2 regions of the Cryobacterium sandaracinum genome follow, and region 2 is predicted to be linked to the other one. Evidence: predicted binding sites of a transcription regulator. Region 2 holds the regulator's gene; the other holds the start of a gene.

Region 1 (3,409 bases), on a different contig from region 2:
CGCTGCGTTCAGCAGCGCGGAACGGGTGACCTTCACCGGGTCATTGATTCCGGCGGCGAGCATGTCGACGTACTCACCGGTCGCGGCGTTGAGGCCCCAACCGATCGGCAGGTTGCGCACCTTGTCGGCGACAACGCCCGGCTCCATGCCGGCGTTGAGGGCGATCTGCTTGAGTGGAGCGTCGATGGCAACCTTGACGATGTTCGCTCCCGTTGCCTCGTCGCCGACCAGCTCGAGCTTCTCGAACGCGGTCTTGCCGGCCTGGATCAGCGCAACGCCACCACCGGCGACGATGCCCTCTTCGACGGCAGCCTTCGCGTTGCGGACGGCATCCTCGATGCGGTGCTTGCGCTCCTTGAGCTCAACCTCCGTCGCGGCGCCGGCCTTGATGACTGCGACTCCGCCGGCGAGCTTGGCGAGGCGCTCCTGGAGCTTCTCGCGGTCGTAGTCACTGTCGGTGTTTTCGATCTCGCTGCGGATCTGCTGGACACGTCCGGCGATGGCTTCGGGGTCTCCGGCGCCTTCGACGATGGTGGTCTCGTCCTTGGTGATGACGATCTTGCGCGCGTTGCCGAGGAGGTCAAGCGTGACGTTCTCGAGCTTGAGACCGACCTCTTCGCTGATGACCTGTCCACCGGTGAGGATGGCGATGTCCTGCAGCTGGGCCTTGCGACGGTCGCCGAAGCCGGGAGCCTTGACGGCGACCGACTTGAAGATTCCGCGGATCTTGTTCACCACGAGCGTGGCCAAGGCCTCGCCGTCGACGTCCTCGGCGATGATGAGGAGCTGCTTGCCGGTCTGGATGACCTTGTCCACGATGGGGAGCAGGTCCTTGATGTTGGAGACCTTGGAGTTGACGATCAGGATGTAGGGGTCTTCGAAGACCGCTTCCTGACGGTCGGGGTCGGTCACGAAGTAGGCGGACAGGAAGCCCTTGTCGAAGCGCATGCCCTCGGTGAGCTCGAGCTCGGTGCCGAGAGTGTTCGACTCCTCGACGGTGACAACACCCTCCTTGCCGACCTTGTCGATGGCCTCGGCGATGATGGCGCCGATTTCGGCGTCACCGGCGGAGATGGAAGCGGTGGCCGCGATCTCTTCCTTGGTCTCGACCTCTTTGGCGTTGGCGATGAGCTCAGCGATCACGGCGGCCGTGGCCTTCTCGATGCCACGCTTGAGGCTGATCGGGTCTGCTCCGGCCGCGACGTTGCGCAGGCCTTCACGAACGAGCGCCTGAGCCAGGACGGTGGCGGTGGTGGTTCCGTCGCCCGCGACGTCATCGGTCTTCTTGGCGACCTCCTTGACGAGCTCGGCACCGATCTTCTCGTACGGGTCGTCGAGTTCGATCTCCTTGGCGATGGACACGCCATCGTTGGTGATCGTGGGAGCGCCCCACTTCTTTTCCAGCACCACGTTACGTCCGCGCGGGCCGAGGGTGACCTTGACAGTGTCAGCGAGGATGTTCAGGCCACGCTCAAGGCCGCGACGGGCCTCTTCGTTGAAAGCAATGATCTTTGCCATATGTGTTTCTCGTCCCTCCCGGACGTTACCAAAACGGTGATGGGTTGGCACTCAAACAGAGAGAGTGCCAAGTAGATTCTGGCACTCTGGGGTCGAGAGTGCAAGTGAACGGCAAGGTGCCGCGGCCGCGGCTACGGCACCAGCACAACCGTGCCTCGGTCCGACGGCACCAGCTCGATCCAGGTGTTACCGGCGGCGAGACGAATCGTCACGCCGAAGTCATCGACGAGACGGATGGGGGCGGTCTGGTCGGCCTTGGACCAGACCGCATGCACGGACTTGCCGCCGGCCGACACCCAGGCTTCCCCCGAACCGATCATTGTCGTCGTGGGAACATCCCCGTAGGTGCCGTCGATCGCGACCCGCAGGACCAGGACGTTGGTCGCCCGCAGCTGCGCACCGGTGGCGTCGAGGTCAGGTGCGCCCTCCTGCGAGCGCAGGTAGGCAGCACCGGCCGCATCCCACGTCCAGCCGGGCCAACGGGCGGTGGAGAAGGTGGAGTTGATCGCCGCGACGGGCGCGCCGTCGACGGCCGCGGACGATCCCTGCACGGTCGCGGAGTAGGCAAATTGCTGGTTCGGCGGCGGCACGGTGGCGTTCCGCGCGACGAGCGCTGAGGCCTGGAGGATGACGTTGTGCGGGGCTTCCCGGTCATCCGAACGCGCGAAGAGGCCGGTGTCGTCGGTATCGAAAGCGGCGCTGACGACATCCGTCGCGTCCATCAGGTCGATGAATTTCTGTTGGCCGCCGGAATAAGCCACGATTCCGCCGAAGGGCGCGATGATGTCCGGGTCCATGGGTCGGATCGATCGCACCGGCCCGACGAGTTCAGGCACGTCGGAATGCCAGACCGCGACGTAACGGGTCAGCCCGCCCTCGACCAGTTCTTCGAAGACGATGTCGGCGCGCTCGAGAGAGAGCTGCGGCCTGGCCGCTTCGTGGTTGTCGATCTTCACCGAGAGGGCAGGGTTCTGGAGGCTCCCGGCCGGCACACTCGTGCCACGCAATGGGGCGACCGCCGGGTCTGCGGCCGACTCGAAGGTGGAGTTCCAGGGCGTGCTGGTCGAGCTTGCCGGCGGCTTCGGCGCGTCACTGGCGCATGCGGAGACCAGCAGAAGGGGCGGCAGAAGGACGACCCCGAGCATCCGGATGGACCGGATTCTCGGTGCCGCACTTCGTCGCTGCGCTTGAACCACTATTTTCGTTGTCACGCCCCAAACCCTAACGCGGCTGCACTGCCGCGCACACATGCCTGGGAGCGACCCGACCCTGCGGTCGACCGCTGGAACATCCCCCGCTGGATCAGATCGGACGAACCGCTTCTGCCTGGGGCCCCTTTGCCCCTGTACCCAGTTCGAAGATGACGTGCTGTCCCTCTTCCAGAACCTTGTAGCCGTGCATGTCGATGGCCGAGTAGTGGACGAAGACGTCCTGGCCACCTCCATCGACGGTGATGAAGCCGAAACCCTTTTCAGCGTTGAACCATTTGACGGTTCCGTTCGCCATGTATAACTCCTTGTTGCTGTGAATTCGTCGACACGCGCCCGCTGGCCGTACCGGGCCTGGCGCAAGGATTGCGTCCATTGCATTCGACCGATGGAATACGTCTCCTGCGAGAACGCCCGGTCAAACAAAATGAGGGACCAACGCCCAATTTACGGAAGCTCCGGAAGAACGAAAGGGGGTTGACGCGCGAGCGCCGGACGTATAGGCGACGGCTATTCGGCCGGCTCGTAGTCGGCGCCGACAACAACGGTCAGGTCCGCTGCGGAATCTGCGAAATCGCTTGAAAGCAGCACCTCCGAGCCGGGCAGTGACTCCGCGACTCCGCGGGCCGCTCCCTCCAGGGCCGCGTCGGCGTAGTAAACCGTCGTCGTCTGCACATCCTCCG
Region 2 (3,409 bases):
ATAGAACAGAATGCCGCCGACGTGCACGAGGGTGGCCCACAGTTTTTCGTCGGCCGGGTTCATCGGGGTGGGAGCCTGGTTCGGGTTGGGCGGCGGTGGTGGGGTGGAATTGGTCATTGGTGCTCCTTCTGAAGAAAAACCGAGTGCGCCGGGCTACTTGATCAGGCGCAGGGCGAACGGGTACCGGTAGTGGTTGCCGTCCTTCGCCTGGAGGTAGCCGAGCACCGAGAAGACAACACCGAGGATGTACAGCACCCAGGCGAGACCGCCGATGACGCCGCCGATGCCGAATGTGAGGAAGCCGATAACCGTCGCAAAAAAGTTGATCGCGAAGTAGCCGATCAGAAGCGTGATCTGAAAGTTGAGCGCTTCCTTCGCCTCGACGCTGGTCAGAGGTCCGCGGTCCTTGAAGAGCAGCCACAGCACCAGGGACGGCACGAACATGAGGATCCCGCCCAGATGTGCGAGGGACGCCCATTGGCGGTCATCCGCCTCCGTCAGGGGTGCCGACGGTCCCGGGGCGGCAGGCTGGTAGGGCGGTTGCGGCGGCCGTTGGCCCTGGTACGGATCATCGGGTCCGGGACCAGTGAAATTACTCATGATCATGCCTTTCAGTGCACCGGGGAAGAGGTGCTACATGCCTAAGTTACTGCGCCCCAACATTGGGGAGCAATGGGTAAGCCCAGCCGGTCGCGGTATGATTGGCAGTCACATACCGCGAGTGCCAATCGATGCTGCACTCGCGACGCTGGGAGGAGGCGAGCGCCATGGTGTCCGATCGCAGTCTCGAAGTCCTGCGTGTGATCGTTCAGGACTATGTAGCCTCCCGCGAACCCGTCGGTTCCAAATCTATCGTCGACCGGCATTCCTTCGGGGTCTCGGCGGCCACGATCCGCAACGACATGGCCCTGCTCGAAGAGGAAGAGTTGATCGCGGCTCCGCATACCTCGTCGGGCCGCATCCCCACCGATAAGGGCTACCGCCTGTTCGTCGACCATCTCGCCGATCTGCGCCCGCTCTCGGCGGCGCAGCGCCAAGCCATCGAGACGTTCCTCGGTCAGTCGGCCGACCTTGACGAGGTGCTGGCCCGCAGCGTGCGGCTGCTCTCGCAGCTCACCCATCAGGTCGCCCTGGTGCAGTATCCGTCGCTGTCCCGCGCGAAGGTGCGCCACATCGAACTGGTGCCCCTGTCCGAGACTCGCCTCCTGTCGGTTCTGATCACGGATGCCGGACGGGTCGAGCAACGCGTCGTCGACCTGCCCCGGCCTCTGGCTGAACCCGTTCTGATCGAACTGCGCACCCGGTTGAATTCTGCTCTGGTCGGGCTGGGCATGAGCGAGGCCGCCAGCACCCTTACCGGCAGCTCTCTCACCGCCGGCTCCGGCCTCGGCCCGCTCGAGCAGCAGGAGGCGGTGGATCTGATCACCGGCACCCTGCGGGACCAGGTCGGCGCGAACAGGCAGGACCGGCTCGTGATGGCCGGCGCCGCCAACCTCGTGCGCACCGAGGAAGACTTCACCGGCAGCATTTTCCCGGTGCTCGAGGCCATCGAGGAACAGGTCGTGCTTCTGCGGCTGTTCGGCGAGATGGCCTCTGACCAGCACGGCGTGTCCGTCAGTATCGGCCGGGAGAATGCCCCGTTCGGTCTGGCCGAGACATCCGTGCTCACCAGCGGCTACTCCTCGCAGGGCGGCAACCTGGCGCGCCTCGGCGTACTCGGCCCCACTCGGATGGACTACTCGAACAACATGGCGGCCGTCCGTGCGGTCGCCCGCTACCTTTCACGCCTTCTCGGCGAGAATTGACCAGTTCCCCTCGGCCGAGAAGCCGGCGGAACACCACATTTCAGAACAGACCTAGGAGAGCCAGCTTTGGCTGACCATTACGAAGTACTCGGCGTTGCCCGCGACGCCTCGACCGACGAGATCAAGAAGGCCTACCGCAGGCTGGCCCGGCAGCTGCACCCCGACGTGAACCCGGGCGCGGATGCATCCGAGCGCTTCAAATCCGTCACGCACGCCTACGACGTGCTCAGCGACGTCAAGCAACGCGACAACTACGACCGTGGCGGCAACGGCCGCTCGGGCGGCGGCGGAGGCGCCGGTTTCGACGGCAACTTCGGCAACTTCGGCGACATTTTCGAGACCTTCTTCGGCGGCGGGGGATCCAGCCGCGGGCCTCGGTCGCGCCGTGAGCGCGGCCAGGATGCCCTGATCCGGGTCGACCTCGACCTCGATGAGATCATCTTCGGCACGCACCGGGAGCTCGAGGTCGACACGGCCATCATGTGCGCGACCTGCAGCGGCACGTGCTGCCAGCCGGGCACCGCGCCCGTCACCTGCGACATCTGCCACGGCACCGGCACCATCCAGCGCGCCGTGCGGTCGCTGCTCGGCAATGTCATGACGAGCAGCCCCTGCGGTTCCTGCCGCGGCTACGGCACGATCATCGCCACTCCCTGCGTCACCTGCCAGGGCCAGGGCCGCGTGCGAGCGCGTCGCACGGTCCCCGTCGACATCCCGGCGGGGGTCGACACGGGCCTGCGCCTGCAGATGCCCGGCAGCGGCGAGGCCGGTCCGGCCGGCGGTCCCAACGGCGACCTCTACCTTGAGATGAAGGTGCGCCACCACGACGTGTTCAGCCGTGACGGCGACGACCTGCTCTGCACCCTCGAGGTGCCGATGACGGATGCCATCCTCGGCAGATCCGCGACCGTCAAGGCGCTCGATGGCGACATCGAGGTCGAGCTCAGGCCGGGCACGCAGAGCGCCGAGATCATCACGGTCAAGGACCGCGGCGTAACCCGTCTGCGCGGGAACGGACGCGGCGACCTGAAGGTCGGCGTGCACGTGGTCACACCGACCCGTCTCGACCACAAGGAGCGGGAGCTGATCGAGGCCTTTGCGGCCCGCCACAAGGCGCCGGTTCCTGCCCTCAGCGCCTTTCAGCAGGGACTTTTCGCCAAGCTGCGCGATCGGTTTCGCGGCTAGGCGTCGATGGCACACTTCTTCATCGATGAGGCGCTCCACGCCGCCGATTGCGTGCCGGGGGCGGTCGTCGGCATCGGTGGCGCCGAGGCCCGGCACGCGGTCACCGTCAGCCGGGTGCGCCCGGGCGAGCGCCTGCAGATCGGGAACGGGGCCGGGCTCATGCTCGCCGCCACCGTCGTTGACGCAGATGCGCGGCTGCTGACCCTGCGCGTCGAGACGGTGACCGTGACCGCGCTGCTGACGCCGCGCATCCGTCTGGTCCAGGCTCTCGCCAAGGGAGACCGGGACGAACTGGCTGTGCAGGCGGCCACGGAGCTCGGCATCGACGGGGTGATCCCGTGGGCCGCATCCCGCTCCGTGACGCGCTGGGAGGGAGCCAAAATCAAGAAGGGCCGGGATCGCTGGTCCAGCATCGTGCG

What was found. Region 2 encodes HrcA, which represses chaperone genes, less so after heat shock. Its sites were predicted from a motif close to TTNGCACTCGNNNNNNNCGAGTGCNAA; they were not measured.
Region 1: groL (chaperonin GroEL) is a predicted target of HrcA. The motif match lies at 1,563-1,589, and genes of this name have one in related genera.

What each region holds. Positions count from the first base shown of each region.
Region 1 is NZ_SOGO01000026.1:72,307-75,715, reverse strand. It holds gene groL (chaperonin GroEL) at 1-1,518, opposite strand, end outside; gene E3T25_RS09590 (DUF3048 domain-containing protein) at 1,650-2,663, opposite strand; gene E3T25_RS09585 (cold-shock protein) at 2,821-3,024, opposite strand; gene E3T25_RS09580 (LytR C-terminal domain-containing protein) at 3,237-3,409, opposite strand, start outside.
Region 2 is NZ_SOGO01000038.1:106,027-109,435, reverse strand. It holds gene E3T25_RS14280 (DUF4870 domain-containing protein) at 1-117, opposite strand, end outside; gene E3T25_RS14275 (DUF4870 domain-containing protein) at 154-600, opposite strand; gene hrcA (heat-inducible transcriptional repressor HrcA) at 768-1,805, shown strand; gene dnaJ (molecular chaperone DnaJ) at 1,872-2,990, shown strand; gene E3T25_RS14260 (16S rRNA (uracil(1498)-N(3))-methyltransferase) at 2,997-3,409, shown strand, end outside.